Regions from separate parts of the Methylobacterium nodulans ORS 2060 genome, predicted to be linked through region 3. Evidence: predicted binding sites of a transcription regulator. Region 3 holds the regulator's gene; each other region holds the start of a gene.
The links. The regulator LexA, encoded in region 3, represses DNA repair genes until DNA is damaged. The targets are predictions, from matches to a motif close to TGTTCNNNNTGTGTTCNG.
Positions count from the first base shown of each region.

Region 1: the regulator LexA is predicted to act here: its motif matches at 2,189-2,206, upstream of MNOD_RS22240 (type IA DNA topoisomerase).
Region 2: the regulator LexA is predicted to act here: its motif matches at 2,610-2,627, upstream of ssb (single-stranded DNA-binding protein).
Region 4: the regulator LexA is predicted to act here: its motif matches at 2,600-2,617, upstream of MNOD_RS34385 (DUF3072 domain-containing protein).

Region 1 is NC_011894.1:4,796,801-4,801,093, forward strand. Features, by position in the region: gene MNOD_RS22240 (type IA DNA topoisomerase) at 1-2,162, opposite strand, end outside; gene MNOD_RS22245 (phospholipase A2 family protein) at 2,362-2,778, shown strand; gene MNOD_RS22250 (hypothetical protein) at 2,959-3,192, opposite strand; gene olsB (l-ornithine N(alpha)-acyltransferase) at 3,530-4,293, opposite strand, start outside.
Region 2 is NC_011894.1:4,244,713-4,249,005, reverse strand. Features, by position in the region: gene MNOD_RS19735 (Tex family protein) at 1-321, shown strand, start outside; gene MNOD_RS19730 (L,D-transpeptidase) at 378-950, opposite strand; gene MNOD_RS19725 (alpha/beta fold hydrolase) at 1,212-2,105, opposite strand; gene ssb (single-stranded DNA-binding protein) at 2,788-3,300, shown strand; gene MNOD_RS19715 (APC family permease) at 3,963-4,293, opposite strand, start outside.
Region 3 is NC_011894.1:7,556,380-7,560,672, forward strand. Features, by position in the region: gene MNOD_RS35330 (heavy metal translocating P-type ATPase) at 1-805, shown strand, start outside; gene ccoS (cbb3-type cytochrome oxidase assembly protein CcoS) at 802-939, shown strand; gene MNOD_RS35340 (HD-GYP domain-containing protein) at 945-2,027, opposite strand; gene lexA (transcriptional repressor LexA) at 2,338-3,060, opposite strand; gene MNOD_RS35350 (DUF1236 domain-containing protein) at 3,566-3,901, opposite strand; gene MNOD_RS35355 (TetR/AcrR family transcriptional regulator) at 4,126-4,293, opposite strand, start outside.
Region 4 is NC_011894.1:7,363,281-7,367,573, reverse strand. Features, by position in the region: gene MNOD_RS34405 (ATP-binding protein) at 1-137, opposite strand, end outside; gene MNOD_RS34400 (response regulator) at 141-863, opposite strand; gene MNOD_RS34395 (MarR family winged helix-turn-helix transcriptional regulator) at 868-1,422, opposite strand; gene MNOD_RS34390 (branched-chain amino acid aminotransferase) at 1,619-2,506, shown strand; gene MNOD_RS34385 (DUF3072 domain-containing protein) at 2,629-2,886, shown strand; gene MNOD_RS34380 (Flp family type IVb pilin) at 3,117-3,317, shown strand; gene MNOD_RS34375 (LysR substrate-binding domain-containing protein) at 3,345-4,256, opposite strand.

The DNA of each region.
Region 1 (4,293 bases), 2.8 Mb from region 3:
AGGCCGTTCTCCCGCGCGAGCGCCTCGGCGTAGCGCCGCATCGCGGGCGTGGGTGGTCGCGGCGCGCCCGGAGCGGCGGCTTCCCGCTGCTCCGCATGCGCATCGAGGAACCGGCGGCAGATGGCGGCGTCCTGCTTGAGCCCGCGCGGCAGCCGGAGGCCCTTGCGGGCAGCGAGCGCGGTGGCGAAGGCGACCATGGCCGGCGTCGGCGGCCGCCCCGCCCCATCGGGAGAGGGTGCCGCAACGGCGAGCCGTTCGGATCCCGCCACCGCGGCGATCAGCGCGTCGAGCCGCGCCCGCGTCCGCTGGCGGAATTCCTCCGCCCGCCGGACCGCCTCCGCACGGCTGGGGGCGCGGCCGATCTCGGCGAGGTCCGCCTCGAACACCGCCCGCCCGACCGGATCGCCATAGGCCGGGAAGACCCGCCTCACGGCGTCGATGAAGGCGAGCCCCGCCTCCGTCACGGTGATCGCCGGATCCTTGCCCTTGGCCAGCACCACGTAGTGGCTCTTCTCCAGCTTCGGCAGCACGGCATCGCGGGTGGCGGCCGTGCCGAGGCCGCGCGGCTCGTTGGGGTTGGCGGGATTCTCCAGCGCACGCCGGAGCACCGGATCCTCGACCTGATCGATGAGGCGGCCCATGACGACGGGCAGCTCGCCCCGGGTGATGCGCCGCGGCGGCTCGGTCACGGCGGTCTCGACCGTGGCGTCCGTTGCTCGGGCGGCGGCGCCGTCGCGCAGGGGCGGGAGGCGGCCGGTCGTCGGCTCATCGTCGCGCCGCGCCTTGCCGGGGACCGGATCCTCGTCCTCGGCCTCGCTCCCATAGACGGCCCGCCAGCCGGGCGCGCGCACGACGCTGCCCGTCACCGCGAAGCGCTTCGGTCCCGGCGGCGTCGCCACCTCGGCCGCCACGGTGGTGCGGGCGTCGATGCCGTCCGGCAGGTGGGCGGCGAGGTAGGACTTGGCCACCAGCTCCCATAGGCGCCACGCCTCCGGGCCGAGCTCGCCGCGCCGCGGGACCTTGCGCAGGGGGACGATGGCGTGGTGCTCGCCCGGATCCTTCACGTAGTGCCCGCGCGGGCCGCGCCGCACCACGATCGCCTCCCCGGCCGGCACGAGCTCCGCGACGTCGTCGAGGCAACCGGCGATCGCCGCGAGGATCGCCGCCGCATCGCCGCTCTGGCTCTCGGGCAGGTGCTCGGATTCGGTGCGCGGATAGCTCAGGAAGCCGGAATCGTAGAGATCCTGTGCCGTCGCGGCCGTGCGCTGCGGATCCCAGCCGAACCGCTTGGCGCAGCGCCGGGCGAGCGTGTCCTTCGAGAACAGGCGGGGAGGGGGGCGGCGCACGTCCTTCTGGACGACCGAGAGCGGCCCCGACCATCCGGCCGCGGCCTCGCGGATCGCATCCGCCTCCGCCCGGTCGAAGATCCGCTCCTTGGGCGCGTGCCAGAGGGTGAGCGCCGCGCCCGTCTCCGTCTCGACCGGCATCGCGACCTTGAAGAAGTCGCGTGGCACGAAGTCCCGGATGCGCCGCTCCAGATCCGCCAGGATCGCGAGCGTCGGCGTCTGCACGCCGCCGAAACGCCAGGGCTCCCGGAAGGCCGGCGGTCGCAGGCGCAGCGACACGGCCCGCGTGCCGTTGAGGCCGAGATGCCAGTCCTCGTAGCGACGGCAGAGCGCCTCGAGATAGGCCGCATAGTCCCGCTCGCCGGAATCCGGCTCGCGGGCGAGCGCCGCGAAGGCGCGGCGGATCGAGACCTCGTCGAGGGCGCCGAGCCTGAGCCGCTCCACGCGGCCCCGGTAGCCGAGATGCTCCAGGACCTCCCAGGCGATCATCGACCCCTCGCGCCCGGGATCCGTCGCGATGATGACGCGGTCGACCCCTTGCAGCGCGCCGCGGATCGCCTCGATGCGCCCGGCATGCGATGCGCCTGAACGGTTGCGCGCGTAAGCGACCGGGATCTCGTCCAGGGCGATCGGCAGATCGTCGAAGCGCCACGCCTTCCAGGCCGGCCGGATCGCGGCGGGCTCCTGCGCGGCGAGAAGATGCCCTTCAGCGGAGACACAGATCGTCGTCGGCGCCTTGAAGAAGCGCTGCAGCTGACGCATCGCCGAGGGCTTCTCGAAGAAGAACAGCGTCCTGTCGGCCGAGGCACGGGCCATGGGTCGGGGCTTCCCGGAGCGGGTTCTCGAACAAAGCAGGAACATATGGCTCGCGCCGCGACAGGTCAACGGGCTCTGGCGCTCATCCCGGGATCGCCGCAGGTTGTCCAGTCCGCACCAGTTGTGGTCGGCGTCTTGCCTCGTCGAGAAAGGATGTCATCATGATCAGTGAGGGGAAGAGGGCACAAGGGGCAGTCCCATGGAAGGGAGCACCTTCGTAAGGCCGATCGTCATTCTGTCGATCGGCCTGCTTGGTCTTGCGGCCCCGGGTTGGGCGCAGGGGGTAGTGATCGAGACTCCGCCGGTACCGCAGGTCGAGGTGCCGCGCCTGGCGCCCGGTGCGAATCCCCTGGCGGACGGCTCGCTCGTGTTCCACGGCAATTACTGCGGCCCCGGCAGCCGCGGTCCGGGTCTGCCGCCGACCGATGCCCTCGATGTCGCGTGCATGCACCACGATGCCTGCGCGCCGGCCGGAGGGATTCCCTCCTGCGCCTGCAATGCGCGCCTGCAGCGCGAGGCCGCCGTCGTGGCCCGCAGCCGCCGCCAGTCACCCGACCTGCGCGACCTCGCGGCCCTGGTCTCCCAGACCGCGGCCGCCATGCCCTGCGAGCCCTAAGCAGGTTTCGGACAAGTGCCCGGCGGTTTTCCGGCATAAACCTGCGACAGACCAAAAGCCTGAGCAGGCGAAGTGTTGGCGTGCCGATGCAAGCCTGCTGAGAGGCTGGCTGGAAGGCGGGGATGCCTCGCCGTCAGGGCGGATATTCGACCAAAGCTCCTCGTGCCCTCCCCGGGGGCGTCAGGGGGCGAGGCGCGCCTCCCCGCCGCTCTCCGGCGCCGGAACGATTCTCAGGAAGACACCGGGCGACCGGCGGCGGCGGTCGACCGGACGGAGCCGGCGCATGGCGACGTTGTCATTCGCGGGCAGCCCGTCGCACGGCATGTAGGCATCCAGCACGTCCACGGCGTAGAGGATCCGGCGGGGTACGCAGACCTCGCGGTGCTTGGTGCGACGTGGCCGGCGCCCGGACACGCGACTCCTCTCTCTCGATCGCTCGCTCATCTCGTTCGCCCTCGCCCTGTCTCGCCCGGTCAGCCGCCGGGCCCCAACGATCTAGACGCACGCTGCGATCCTCGGTCGTGCTTCGGCACACCCCATCGTGTTCGGGCGTCGAGGGCAATTGGGGAGAAATGCGGGGTTTGCGCGAAGCAACCGCCCGCCTTCGGCCGGCCCACAGGATGCCGCCGGGCGAGCGTTCCGCCGGGACGGCGCGGCAGGGTCTCGCGATCGTGGACGTGTCCCGGGCCTGCGGAGCGGCCCGATCCGAGATCGCGACGGGCCGCCCGCGGCGAGGGCGTGGCGGGCCGCGTCAGGCGGCGTGGCGCTCCGCCCCCGCCCCGAAATGCCCGATATAGCGGGGCGCGATCGCCGCGACCGGCAACACCACGAACACGTCCGTGGTGCCGAACTGCCGGTCCACCACGGCGCCGTCGCCGAAGGTGGCGCCGAGCCGGAGATAGCCCTTGATCAGCGGCGGCAGGGCCTGGAGGGCCGCCTTCGGGTCCACCGCCTCGCGGCTGAGGCGGTCCATCGCCACGTGGCGCTCCGGCAGGGCGCGGGCGCGCCAGCGCTCGGGCGCCCGGGCGAAGTGATGCAGGAAGCTCAGGGGCAGGGCGAGCCGGTCCGGATCGGTGCCATCGAGGCTGGCGCAGCCCAGCATCGCGTCGATCCGGTGGTGGAGCACGTAGGTCCAGATCCCGTGCCAGAGGAGCTCGACCGTGCGCTTGGTGCGATAGGGCTTGAGCACGCAGGAACGGCCGAGTTCCAGGAAGCGCAGGTCCCGGTTCGCCTCGAGGACGGGCGCGATGTCGAATTCGCCGGCGGTGTAGAAGCCGAAATGCCGGTCCGCCTGGTCCTGGCGCAGCAACCGGTAGGTGCCGACGACCTTCGGGCGGGGCTTGCGGAAGGGCTTCGCCTCCGTCGCCGCGTGATCGATGACGAGGAGATGGTCGCAGACCGCGTCGTACTCGTCGATGTCGCGCCGCTTGAGCGCGGCGAGCCCGGAGGGCACCGCCGACATCTCCTCGTAGAAGACCCGGTAGCGCAGGCGCTGGGCCCGCCGGATGTCCTTCG
Region 2 (4,293 bases), 3.3 Mb from region 3:
TTCGGGGCCTTCGTGGATGTCGGCGTCCACCAGGACGGCCTCGTCCATATCTCGGCCCTGTCGAACAGCTTCGTGAAGGACCCGCGCAATGTGGTGAAGCCCGGCGACGTGGTGAAGGTGAAGGTCCTCGACGTGGACGTGCCGCGCAAGCGCATCTCGCTGACCATGCGCCTCGATGATGCCGCCGGCGCTCGCCAGGGCCGCGAGGGTGGCCGGCGGGAGCCTGCGCCGCGCCCCTCCCGTCCGGAGCCGCGCCCCTCCGGCGATGGCGCCCTGGCGGAGGCGCTGCGGCGGGCCGGCCTCGACCGGCCCCGGCGCTGACGACACGACGCGCCGGACCGTCTCCCGGCGGGTCCGGCACCTTCACGGCGATCGGATCAGGGCAGCACCACCACCTTGGTGCCCACCTTCACCCGATCGTAGAGATCGATCACGTCCCGGTTCGTCATGCGGATGCAGCCGGAGGACACGGCGGCGCCGATGGTCTCGGGCTCGTTCGAGCCGTGGATGCGGTAGAGCGACGATCCGAGATAGAGCGCGCGGGCACCGAGCGGGTTGTCCATCCCGCCCGCCATGTAGCGCGGCAGGTCGGGGCGCCGCTTCAGCATCTGCCCGGGTGGCCGCCAGGCGGGCCATTCCTTCTTCATGGTCACGGTCTTGGTGCCCGACCAGGAGAAGCCCTGCCGTCCGACGCCGACCCCGTACTGGATCGCCTCCTGGTTCGGCAGGATGTAGTAGAGCCGCCGCTGGCTCGTCGAAATCACGACGGTGCCGGGCTTGTAGGGGCTGTTCCAGCCGATGGTCTGGCGCGGCACCGCCTGCTGGCGAAAGACGGTCAGGAAGTCGGCGAGCGGGCCGCGGTCGAGCAGGTTCGCCGCACGGCCGGGCCCGGTGCCGGCAAGCGCCATCAGGGCGGCGCCGCAGAGCGGCGCCAGAATTCGAGGCGTCATCTGTCCCCCTCACTCTGCGGGTGCGCCGGATCGCGGCGCGGAGCAGCGGGCATGGCCGAGGTGGATCCGGACGGTCAAGCCACGGTCGGCAGACGGAGGGCCAGGTGACGCTTTCGGGACACAGGCTTGAGGAGCGGTTTCATAGCAACGGCCCGGGCTGCTGACGCAGCGGGTGCTGACGCAGCGGGCCGTTGATCCATCTCGGATTTTCGCCAAGCCTTTGGCTTGGCGAAAATCCGAGAACGGAACCAACGGTCCTTTTCAATGACCGTTGGTATCGGCCGTCAGGAAGCCGACCAGCGCCCGGTTCACGGCCTCGGGCTCCTCGTGCTGAACCCAGTGGGTCGCGTCCGGGAAACGCTGCACGCGCCCGTCCGCGCAGCGCGCGAGGCTATCCTCCGCCAGGCCGGCTTCGAGGGCCGTGTCGCGTTCGCCCCACAGGACGAGCACCGGCGGCTGCACCGGGGATGGCGCCGGGCGCCGGGGCAGCCGCAGGGCGCGGTACCAGTTCAGCATGCCGGTGAGCGCCCCGGGCTCGGCCCAGGCGGCCGCGTAGCGGTCGAGGGTCGCGGCCTCGAAGGTGCCGGGGCGGCTGCTCGTGACGAGGGCACGGCGAAGGAGTGCGAAGTCGCCGGCCCGCAGCATCGTCTCGGGCAGCCAGGGCAGTTGGAAGAACCCGATGTAGCTGCTGCGCAACGCTTGGCTCGGATGGCGCCGGACATAGTCCATGAACACGTCCGGATGCGGCGCGTTCAGAATCGCCGCGCGATCGATCCGCTCGGAGTACTGAGCCGCCACCCGCCACGCGACGAGCCCGCCCCAGTCATGGCCGACCACCCGGATCCGATCCCGCCCGAACGCATCCGCGAGAGCGATCACGTCCGCGGCCAGTTCGTCGAGGTGATAGGGGCCGAGATCGGTCGGCTTTCCGGTCGCCCCGTAGCCGCGCTGGTCCGGCGCGACGACGCGCAGGCCGGCCGCGGCGAGCGGCCCGATCTGGTGCCGCCAGCCGTACCAGAACTCCGGAAAGCCGTGCAGGAGCAGGGCGAGCGGCCCGTCCTCCGGACCGGCCTCCGCCATGTGCATGACCATTCCGCGCACGCGGATCGACCGCGTCGTGGGCTCGGGCATCGTCGTCACGGTCGCATCCACCATGCATCGTCCTCCCGGGAGAGAACGGTGCAAGAGGCATGACGATCCGGACCGACTGTCGATCGCCGTGCCCGGGAGGCAGGCTCCCGCCCTGCCGTCGTGCCGACAGGCCTTCCTCACTGCGCTCTTCAGCCTTCGTCAACCGGGGACTCGTCAAGGCACGTGGCATCAATGCACCAGCCCACACCAATCACCCTACCTGACCTAAGGGCCGCTTGCCGAAGCCACGCCGCCGCGCCTATATCTCGCACTGCAACACGGCGATGGCATCGTCGAGTTGCTGCCCATCTTGGGGCGTTTCCTCCCTAGACTTTGGCCACACCGCGCGTGTGGCCTTTTTTTGTGGAGGCAGCATTGCTGTCGATGACGACGCAGCGGTGTTCTGGGCGGAGCCGGCCCGATCGCCAGACCTGCCGTCGTCGCGATCGGCGGCTGGCCGCACGGCAGTCGACGTGGTCCGGATCGGAAGCGCCCAGGCGCGGAGCACGCTTCATCTTGCTCTTTTGTGCGAACAAAGATAGAACGATCTCGATCCTGCCGGCTGTGTGTTCCGGGCACAGGCTGCCCGTCGACCTTGCCGGTGCGGATCCGTTCGGCCCACCTTCGGGCGCGACCCATGGACGGTCCGCAAGCCTGGGCCGGGCGCGGCAGCCCGAGAGAGATGAACGGCGTTGAGGAGAGTGTGATGGCGGGCAGCGTGAACAAGGTGATCCTGGTGGGCAATCTCGGGCGCGACCCCGAAACCCGCCGCCTCACCTCCGGCGACCCGGTGGTCAACCTGAGGCTCGCGACTTCGGAATCCTGGAAGGACAAGGCCACCGGCGAGCGCAAGGAGAAGACCGAGTGGCACTCGGTCGTGATCTACAACGAGAACCTCGCCCGCGTGGCCGAGCAGTACCTGCGCAAAGGCTCGAAGGTTTACGTCGAGGGCCAGCTCCAGACCCGCAAGTGGCAGGACCAGTCGGGCGTCGAGAAGTACACGACCGAGGTGGTGCTGCAGCGCTTCCGCGGCGAGTTGACGATCCTCGACGGGCGCGGCGGCGGCGAGACGGGCGCCATGGACGAGATGGGCGGCGGCCAGATCAGCCGCGGTGGCGATTTCGGCGGCGACCGCTCGTCCGGCGGTGAGCGCCGTCCGGCTCCGGCGGGGGGTAGCCAGAAGCGCTACGACGACCTCGACGACGATATCCCCTTCTAGAGCGCTCCCCGCCGAAGTGGAGGCCGGTTCGGCGCAAGGGAGCGCGAACCATTAAAAACTTGGGAGCCGTGGCCGTTTCAGCCGAAACGGCCACGGCTCTAGTGTTTTGTCCTAGATCAAGTGCTGGGGAGAGGCTGCGCGGCTTGTCGCGAGCTTGGCAGGTCATGAAGTGCCAGTTCACCTTGGCGGCGTTGCGCCGCTCTTCCCAGAAGGCGACCTGACGACTGAGCGTCTCGGCCTGGGCGATGCGCCGGGCGAGGCACAGCAGCCTCCGGTGCGCTCAACTCGATCTCGGCCATGGTGAGCCACCAGCCATGCTGGGGCGTGTGGTGCGTTGCGGACATGGACTTGGTCCGTGCGCGCCTCCGATCCCGGGCGCACCCGCAGCGGCGGGCAGGTCGCGCCGATCCGGTGCTTGAAAGTCTCGTCCAGGCACACCACCGGCCGGCGCGCATCATAGGGCCGGCAATACACTTCCAGCCCCTCCTCCATGTGGAAGACGAACTCCGCCGAGTGCTGGGGCGGAATGCACCACATCCGCCTCAGATGCGGTTTGAGCGCGGCTTTTTGAGTGCCTGACGCACCGGCCCGTGCGACACGGCCGCCGCATACTGGAGTTCCACCATGGGGCGACAGGTGGCGTCCATCGAGGCGGGGCTTCCTCAGGCGGCCACTCGCGGTCGAGCCGGCGCCTCCATCTCGTCCAGGTACCAGGGCACGTTGACCACCGTCAGACGGGGCCCGCCGTGCTTCAGAAGCCGGGAGCGGAGCCGGCGCGCCCGGTGCGTATGCATGATGGTCTGGTACCAGCGCTGCTGCACCAGTTCCGGGATCAGGACGGCGATGCGCCGGCCCCCGAACCGGGCTTGGAGCTCCCGCGCAAGCTCAAGGATCGGCTCGTAAATGGTGCGGCGCCCCGCCCGCAGGATCACGAGCCGCGGCGGTGCCAACCCGGCCCGGCGCGCCGGCTCCTCGACATCCTTCTTCCATTGC
Region 3 (4,293 bases):
CCGGTCGAGTCGGCACCCGATGGCGGCAGCGCTCAGCGCCGCGGTGCCGGACGCCCTGCCCTGTCCGGGGGCGGAGGAGGCGGCGGGGCTCGGCGTGCGGGCCATGGTCGACGGCGTGCCGGTCCGGCTCGGCTCGCCCCGCTTCTGCGCGGCCGAGGACGAGGCGGCGCAGGCGCTCGCCCGCGATCCGGAAGCCTCGGCGATCTGCCTGCGGGCCGGCGAGGCGGCGCCGGTCGTGTTCCGCGTGCGGCAGGCGCCGCGGCCGGACGCGCGCGAGGTGCTGCAGGCGCTGCGCCGGAGCGGCTATCGCGTGCTGATCCTGTCGGGCGACCGTCCGGAGGCGGTCGCCGCCGTGGCCGACGCCCTCGCGGTCGCCGAGTGGCAGGGCGGCCTCACTCCCCAGGAGAAGATCCGCCGGATCGAGGCGCTCGGGCGCGAGGGAAGCCGGGTGCTGATGGTGGGGGACGGGCTCAACGACGCCCCGGCGCTGGCTGCCGCCCATGCCTCCCTGTCGCCCGTCACCGCCGCTCACGTGAGCCAGGCGGCGGCCGACGCGCTCTTCCTCGGCCGCAGCCTCGCCCCGGTGCTTGCAGTGCTGCGCAGCGGCCGGACCGCCAGGCGCCTCATGCTGCAGAACCTGTGGTTCTCGGCCGCCTACAACCTCGTGGCGATCCCGCTCGCGGCGGCGGGCCTGCTGACGCCCCTGATCGCTGCGCTTGCCATGTCGGGCTCGTCCGTCGTGGTCACGCTCAACGCCCTGCGGGCGCGCCGGGCGCCCGCCCTGCCGGAGGCAGCACGCCGATGAACGTCCTCATCCTGATGATCCCGATCGCCCTCTTCCTCGGCGGGATGGGGCTCTGCGCCTTCCTGTGGGCGCTGCGCAGCGGCCAGTACGACGACATCAATGGTGCCGAGCACCGGATGCTCGCGGACGATTGATCCAATTAAGGGACGGCCGCGGCGGCAAGACCCATGGCGACCGGCCTGAAGGCCGCAAGGAGCTGCCTGTCGAGCTTCTGTCCCATCCGGTCCATCGCCGCCCAGGCCTCTGCGGGACCGATCGGAGCGCGGTAGGGACGCCGCTCGGTCAGGGCCGAGCAGATGTCGCAGATCGTCACGAGCCGCACGAGATCGCCGATCGCCCCGCCGCGGAGCCCGTCGGGATAGCCCGAGCCGTCGAGCATCTCGTGGTGGTGTCGCACCACGTCGAGGATCTCGGCATCGAATCCCGGCTGCCGGGCCAGCAGCGCCGCCCCGATGACCGGATGCCTGCGCATCACCGCCATCTCCTCTGCGGAGAGGCTGCTCGGCTTGTTGAGGATGGCGAGCGGGATCCGGGCCTTGCCGACATCATGGAGCAGGGCCGCCCGCACCAGCCGCTCCTGGTCGTGCCGCCGGAATCCGAGGAGCCCGGCGAAAGCGCCCGCGTAGCCGGCCACGCCGAGCGAGTGCTGGTAGACCCCGATCTCGTGGGTGCGGATGACGTCGAGCCAGGCGCGAATTCCCGCCTCCGCTATGGCCTCCAGGACGATCTCGGTGCCGGCATCGATGTCGTCGAGGCTCAAGGCCACGCCGTTCGCGGCGGCCTGGAAGAGCCGTGAGACCAGCGCGTTGGCTTCCGCGGCCTGCGCACGGGCCTGCCGCAGCGGTTCGGCCGCGCGGGCTTCCGCCTCCGCCTCGATCAAGGCGAGGAGCGTCGCCCTGAGCTCGGCCTGGGAGGCGGTGGGCGGCAGCACCTGCGCAGCGCCGAGCGCCCGCGCCCGCGCGAGGGTGACCGGGCTGAGGTCCCGGGCGAGACAGAGGCAGGGGGCGCCGCGGGCACGCACGCGGCTCATCGCGCGCCGGATCCCCGCCAGAATGGCGGCGTCATCGAGGGCGACGTCGAGCACCGCCGCCTGGAACCGGCCCGGCGGCAGGCCTTCGCCCGGGAGCAGGGCGATGCAGGGCAGAAGGCGCGCGAGGCTGCCGGCGAGCGTTCGGGCCGTCCGCGGCTCGTCCGTGATCAGCAGGATGAATCCGTCCCGCATGGCATGCCCCGCACGATCTCCCGACCCAGGAGCCGGCTCCATGCTCCTTACCGCTGATCGCCCGATCCTCGAATAGATCGGTTAAGCTTTCCCTTGAAAGAGGGCGATTGGCGCATGTGGATTGATGAGAGGCGTCGCGGAGCGGTCGATCATCGTCGGGCCTGTCCCGCCAACGCCCGATCGAGGCCGTTCCGCAACGAAGGCGTGAATCGTTGTTGCCGCTGAACTCGCTCATGACCCTGGGTAAGGATCAAAAAAAGGCCTCCGCCATGCGGAGGCCTTGGCTTACGCCCCGTTTCGGGGGCGACGTTCAGTACTTGCGGATGAGGCTCACGAGGCGGCCCTGGATGCGGACGCGGTCCGGCCCGAGCACCCGGGTCTCGTAGGCCGGATTCGCCGCTTCGAGCGCGATGGAGGAGCCGCGGCGGCGCAGGCGCTTGAGGGTCGCCTCCTCGTCATCGATCAGCGCCACCACGATGTCGCCGGTATTGGCCGTGTCCTGGCGACGAATCACCACGAGGTCGCCGTCGAGGATGCCGGCTTCGATCATCGAGTCGCCGCGCACTTCGAGCGCGTAATGCTCGCCGCCGGCCAGAAAGTCCGGCGACATCGCCACCGTGCGGCTCTGGCTCTGGATTGCCGAGATCGGCGTGCCGGCGGCGATCCGCCCCATCACCGGAATGCTGATCGAGCGTCCGTTGTCGTCGGAACCGAGGGAGGACGGCATCGGGGCGGCCTTGGCAGCCGGCGCGGCCGTCCGTCCGCCTTCGACCACGCTGGGGGTGAAGCGCACCACCTCGCCCGAAGGAGGCACCACCGCATCGGGGATCCGAATGACCTCGATCGCGCGAGCCCGGTTCGGCAACCGCCGCAGGAAGCCGCGTTCCTCCAGGGCCGTGATCAGCCGATGAATGCCTGACTTGGACTTGAGATCGAGCGCGTCCTTCATCTCGTCGAAGGACGGGGGGACCCCCGTCTCGCGCATCCGCTGCTGGATGAAGCGGAGCAGGTCCAACTGCTTACGGGTGAGCATGGGGCACTCTCTTCGCCTGCGCCGATGCGCGATACGAAACAAATCGCGAACATGTTAGGCGTTCCTCAAGTGTTCCGCAAGCGGGTGTGTCGGGTATCTCCGCGCTCGCCGGCTTTCGGCCGGCGCTTCTCCATCCGGTCAGGCCGGGCTTCCCGGGCGGGTCCAAAGCGGGATCTGAGGCATGTTCTGGCAGGCGGTGCGGAGCGGCTGGAAGCGGACGCCGACAACTTGGCCTGAAGGGCATGGAGCCGGTGCTGGCCCGGATCGGGGCCACGAATCCTTTGCCGAGAGCGATGCGGCGCCTGCGGACCTGACGATGAGGGCGGGGCGGGAACGGGATTGCTCCGGTGCCGGGCACGACGTGAATCGCGTGGCACGGCCTGGAGGCGGCCGTGACCTGGCAGCCGGACCGGGATGGCTTACGGTCGGGCCGGGGCGCGCCCGCGCTCCCGGTCCATGGGCGGCGCTGCGGCTTTACGTGGTCCGGCAGCGCGCGGGTTCGGGGTCAGTCGATGGTGGTGATGATGCGGCGGGTGCGCGGCTCGACCACGTAGATGTCGTCGCCCGACGTCACGTAGCTGTAGCCCTTCAGGCGCGGGCTCTCCTCGATCACGGTCGGGGGCAGCGGATGAAGGTCGATGTCGGCCGGGAGCGTCGAGCCGACCGTCACGCGTTCCCGAATGCGCACGGGCGCCACGCGCTGCTCGGTGACGTACTTCTTGATGATCACGCGCTGAGGCGGGGCAATCTCGACCGGCTCCTCGGTGATCGTGACGGTCTGCGCGAGAGCGGCCCCTCCGATTAGGGTCAGAGCTGCTGCAGCAGACAATGCGCGCTTCATGAGCACCTCCAAGTTGAACAACCGTTCATCTTTCCCAAGGGGGAATGCGAGGTCGTTCAACGGTGAGGGTGTCCTCTTGTTCCGAGGGGCGTGGCTGGCCTGTGCAAGCGGCGAGGCGCCGGTGGACGGTGGCGGATTCAGGATCGTGGCCGTGGTCGGCGAGGCGGAGCCCGCCCTGGCCGCCCGCCCTGGCCGCACCGCGCGGCCAATGGCCCGAGTGTCCCTCAGCCCGCGACGCGCGCATCCCACCCGGCCATCATCATCCGAGCCACCGCTTCCAGCTCGGCCCGGCTCGCGCCGTCACGCGCCTGGAGTGACATCCCGCCCTGGACGGTGAGGACGAGGCGGGCGAGCGCGCCGGTGTCGAGCGATTGCGGCAGCTCGCCCTCGGC
Region 4 (4,293 bases), 190 kb from region 3:
TTCGGGAGCCGCTCGCTGATCACCCGGCCGAGGCGCCGCCAGATCGCGCGGGGCCCGAGCCGATCGGCGAGGGAGGCGCGCGCGCCGACCGGCGCGGGATCCCCCTCGGAGCCCGCGATCCCGCCGGGCAGCGCCATCGTCTAGTCCAGGACGAGCCGGTAGCCGACGCCCCGCACCGTCTGCACGTAGCGGGGATTGGCCGGATCGTCCTCAACCTTGCGGCGCAGGCGGTTCATCTGCACGTCGATGGTGCGCTCGTTGCCGGCCTCGGCCCCGCCCGTCAGCGCCTCGCGGGCGACGTTCCCGCCCTTGGCGAGGGCCAGGATGGTGAGGATCTCCCGCTCGCGCTCGCTCAGGCGGATGGGCTCGTCGTCGCGGGTGAGTTCGCCGCGCTCCACCCGGAACAGGAAGGGCCCGAAGCGGACCGCGTCGAGGGGCACGGCGGAGCCCGGATTCTCGCTCCGGGCGTTGCGGCGCAGGATGTTGTTGAGCCGCAGGATCAGCTCGCGCGGGTCGAAGGGCTTCGGCAGGTAGTCGTCCGCCCCGATCTCCAGCCCCGTCACCCGGTCGTTCGGGTTCGAGCGGGCGGTGAGCATCAGGATCGGCACCTGGGAGGTCAGACGGATCTGGCGCGCATAGTCGAAGCCGGTCTCGCCCGGCATCATCACGTCGAGGACGAGGGCGTCGAAGACGAGGTTCGCGCCCTTCGCCCGCGCCTCCGCGGCGCTCGCCGCTGCGGTGACCCGGTAGCCGTTCTCGTAGAGGAAGCGCGAGAGGAGGTCGCGCAGGCGCCGGTCGTCGTCGACGACGAGGATGTGCGGTGCGTGATCCGGCAGGTCCGGGCGCGCGGCAAGCGCCGTCATCCCCTCAGGCCTCCTCGACCGCCCGCGGCGGCGCGGCGGCGATGAGGCGGCTCACGGCGGCGCGATCGCCCGGGTCGATCATGGCGAGGAGGAAGCGGCTCGCCGGCCCGCGGGCGGCCGGACCGGCCTCCGCCAGGGCCAGGCGCACCCGCTCGCCCTGGATGCGGGCGAGCTCGACGGCGAGGCGGCGGCCCTTGGGCGTGCAGGTGAGCAGCCGATGGCGGCGGTCGCTCGTGCCGGCGCGCTGCGCGATGTAGCCCGTCTCGATCAATTCCTTGAGCACCCGGTTGAGGCTCTGCTTGGTGATGCGCAGGATATCGAGGAGTTCGGCGATCGTGAGGCCGGGATTGCGCTCCACGAAATGCAGTACCCGGTGATGCGCGCGCCCGAACCCGTATTCCGCCAGGATGCGGTCGGGGTCCGAGACGAAGTCCCGGTAGGCGAAGAACAGGAGCTCGATCAGGTCGTAGGCGTGACCGGCCTCGGGCAGGTCCTCGTTGGCGGCCTCCGGCGGCTCGGAGGGGCCTGGTCGGGTCCGGGCTGCCTGCGTCACCGTCATTCCCCTCGTTTCCCGGGCCGAAGGGCCCTTCGGCCCCGCCGTCCCATTTACGTCAGCCTTGTTGACATATCTCAGCCTCGTTGGTACCCGTCAACCCCGCCGGCGCAACGAACGTACGCCATTCGGGCTTTCCGAGCACGAAGATTGCGAGCCGGGCCGCCTTCGCGGAAATGAACCGCAACCGAGGATCATCGACATGTCCGTCATCCCCTTCGACCAGCGTGAAGGCCACATCTGGTTCGACGGCCGCATGGTGCCGTGGGCGGACGCGAAGATTCACGTACTCACGCACGGCCTGCACTACGGCTCCTGCGTGTTCGAGGGCGAGCGCGCCTATGGCGGGCAGATCTTCAAGAGCACGGAGCATTCGGCGCGGCTGCGCCGCTCGGCCGAGCTCCTCGACTTCGAGATCCCGTTCTCGGTGGCCGAGATCGACGCCGCCAAGGCGCTCGTCCTCAAGGAGAGCGGCCTGTCGGACGCCTATCTGCGCCCTGTGGCGTGGCGCGGCTCCGAGATGATGGGTGTCTCGGCGCAGCACAACACCATCCACCTCGCCATCGCGGCCTGGGAATGGCCGAGCTACTTCGATCCGGCCACCAAGATGAAGGGCATCCGCCTCGACCTCGCGGATTACCGCCGGCCCGATCCGCGCACCGCCCCCTCCGCCTCGAAGGCGGCGGGCCTCTACATGATCTGCACCATCTCGAAGCACCGGGCCGAGAGGAAGGGCTACGCGGACGCCCTGATGCTCGACTGGGAGGACAACGTGGCCGAATGCACCGGCGCCAACGTGTTCTTCATCAAGGACGGGGTCGTCCACACGCCGATCGCCGACCGCTTCCTGGACGGCATCACCCGGCAGACGGTGATCGAGCTGGCGCGCCGCCGCGGCTACGAGGTCGTCGAGCGGCGCATCCGGCCCGAGGAGATGGCGGGCTTCACCGAGTGCTTCATCACCGGCTCGGCCGCCGAGGTGACGCCGGTCTCCGAGATCGGCCCCTACCGGTTCCAGCCGGCCACCATGACCCGGACCCTGATGGACGATTACAGCGCCGAGGTGCAGCCCCGCGCCAAGGCGGCCTGAGGGGCGGTCCGACCCCCATCTCTCCACGGCGCCCCGGACCCTTGTCCGGGGCGCCGCCCGGAACACGACGCGTGCCTCCCGCGTTGCCCGTATGAGAACAATACGTGAACAAAGGAGACACCATGTCGGCCAGGACAAAAGACCAGCGCAACCGCAACCCGAAGGCGGCTCCTCCCGACGCGGCCGGGGACGCGTCGAACCGGATCAAGGATCCGAAGGATTGGACGACCGGCGACGAGCCGATGACCGGCGCCCAGGCCTCCTACCTCAAGACCCTGTCCGAACAAGCCGGGGACCAGGACGCCTTCGACCCCGATCTCGACAAGGCGGAGGCCTCGGAGCGCATCGATGCGTTGCGTAAGGCAACAGGAAAGGCCTGATACGGCATCCGGTTGATCTTTTCGAGATGAGTATGCGCAGGAAGAACCCCTCTCCCGGGCGGGAGAGGGGATCCCGCGGTCCCCGCGCCCTCTTGTCTCCGAACGGATCAACCGGAAACCGTATGACGGCAGCGGCACCGTGCCCGCAAGGCGGCTTTTCTCGGGTCGTCTTAACGGATGTTGAGGAGGTCGCCTCGTAGCATGGGTCGGTCCGGCGGAGGGAGGGTGTCGTGTTCGGGAATTGGCTGCGCGCCAGATCCGTCCGACGATTCCTGAACGACGGGGCGGGCTCGACCGCCATCGAATATGCGATGATCGCCGGATTGATCTTCCTGGCGGTGGCAGTGTCCCTCAACCTCTACGGCGCCTCGACCGGGAGCCTCTACACCAGCCTCGGCAACAAGGTGGTGGAGGTTCTCTCCCGGCCGTGAGCCCGGCGCCGCGACGAGGCCCGGCCGCTACTCGGCCGCCAGGCCGAGATTGTCCAGGCACTGGCGGATCTGCGCGGCGAGCGCATCGGCGAGCGGCATCGGCTCGGGCAGCCGGTGGCGCATCAGACCGATCCGGCAGGCGGGCAGGGCGGGAAAGCCCTCCGACGGGCTGAGGATGCGCATGCCCGGGCGCAGGGCGCTCTCCGGCAGGACCGAGACGGCGAGGCCAGCCTGCACCGCCGCGCCGACCGCGGTCGAACTCCAGCTCACGAACAGGATGCGGCTCTGGCGGCCGGCCCGCTCCAGGGCCGCGAGAGCGGCGGCGCGCCAGACGCAGGTCGGGCGCCCGAGGGCGAGCGGCAGGGGCGTCTCCGCATGCACGCGGTGGCGGCTCGACGTGACCCAGAGCAGGGCCTCGGTGCGGATCGTCTCGATGCCGCCGCGCTGGCGCGCCTCCGTGACGATGGCGAGGTCGAGGTCGCCGCTCGCGATCCGCCCGAGCAGCATGTCGGTGGGCTCGCAGATCACCGTCACCTCGGCCCGCGGATGGGCGCGGGCGAAGCGGGCCAGGATCTCCGGCAGGTAGCGGTCGGCGTAGTCGTCCGGGAGCCCGAGGCGCACGCGGCCCGCAAGGTCGGCCTCGCCGAAGGTGGCGAGGCACTCGGTCTGCAGCTGCACGATCCGGCGCGCGTAGTCGAGGAGCCGCTCGCCGTCATCGGTGAGCCGGACGCCGCGCCCGGCGCGCGAGAAGATCGCACGGCCGACCCGCTCCTCCAGCCGCTTCATCTGCATCGAGACGGCCGATTGCGTCTTGTGCACGAGGTCGGCGGCCTGGGTGAAGGAGCCGCTGTCGGCGATCGCCACGAGGGTGCGGAGCTGGTCGATGTCGAGGGGGTGCACGGAGGCGGCCTTCTCATCAGCATCCGTGATCTGACACATCTCAAGCATTCGCTCAACGCATCGGTCGAACCGGGGT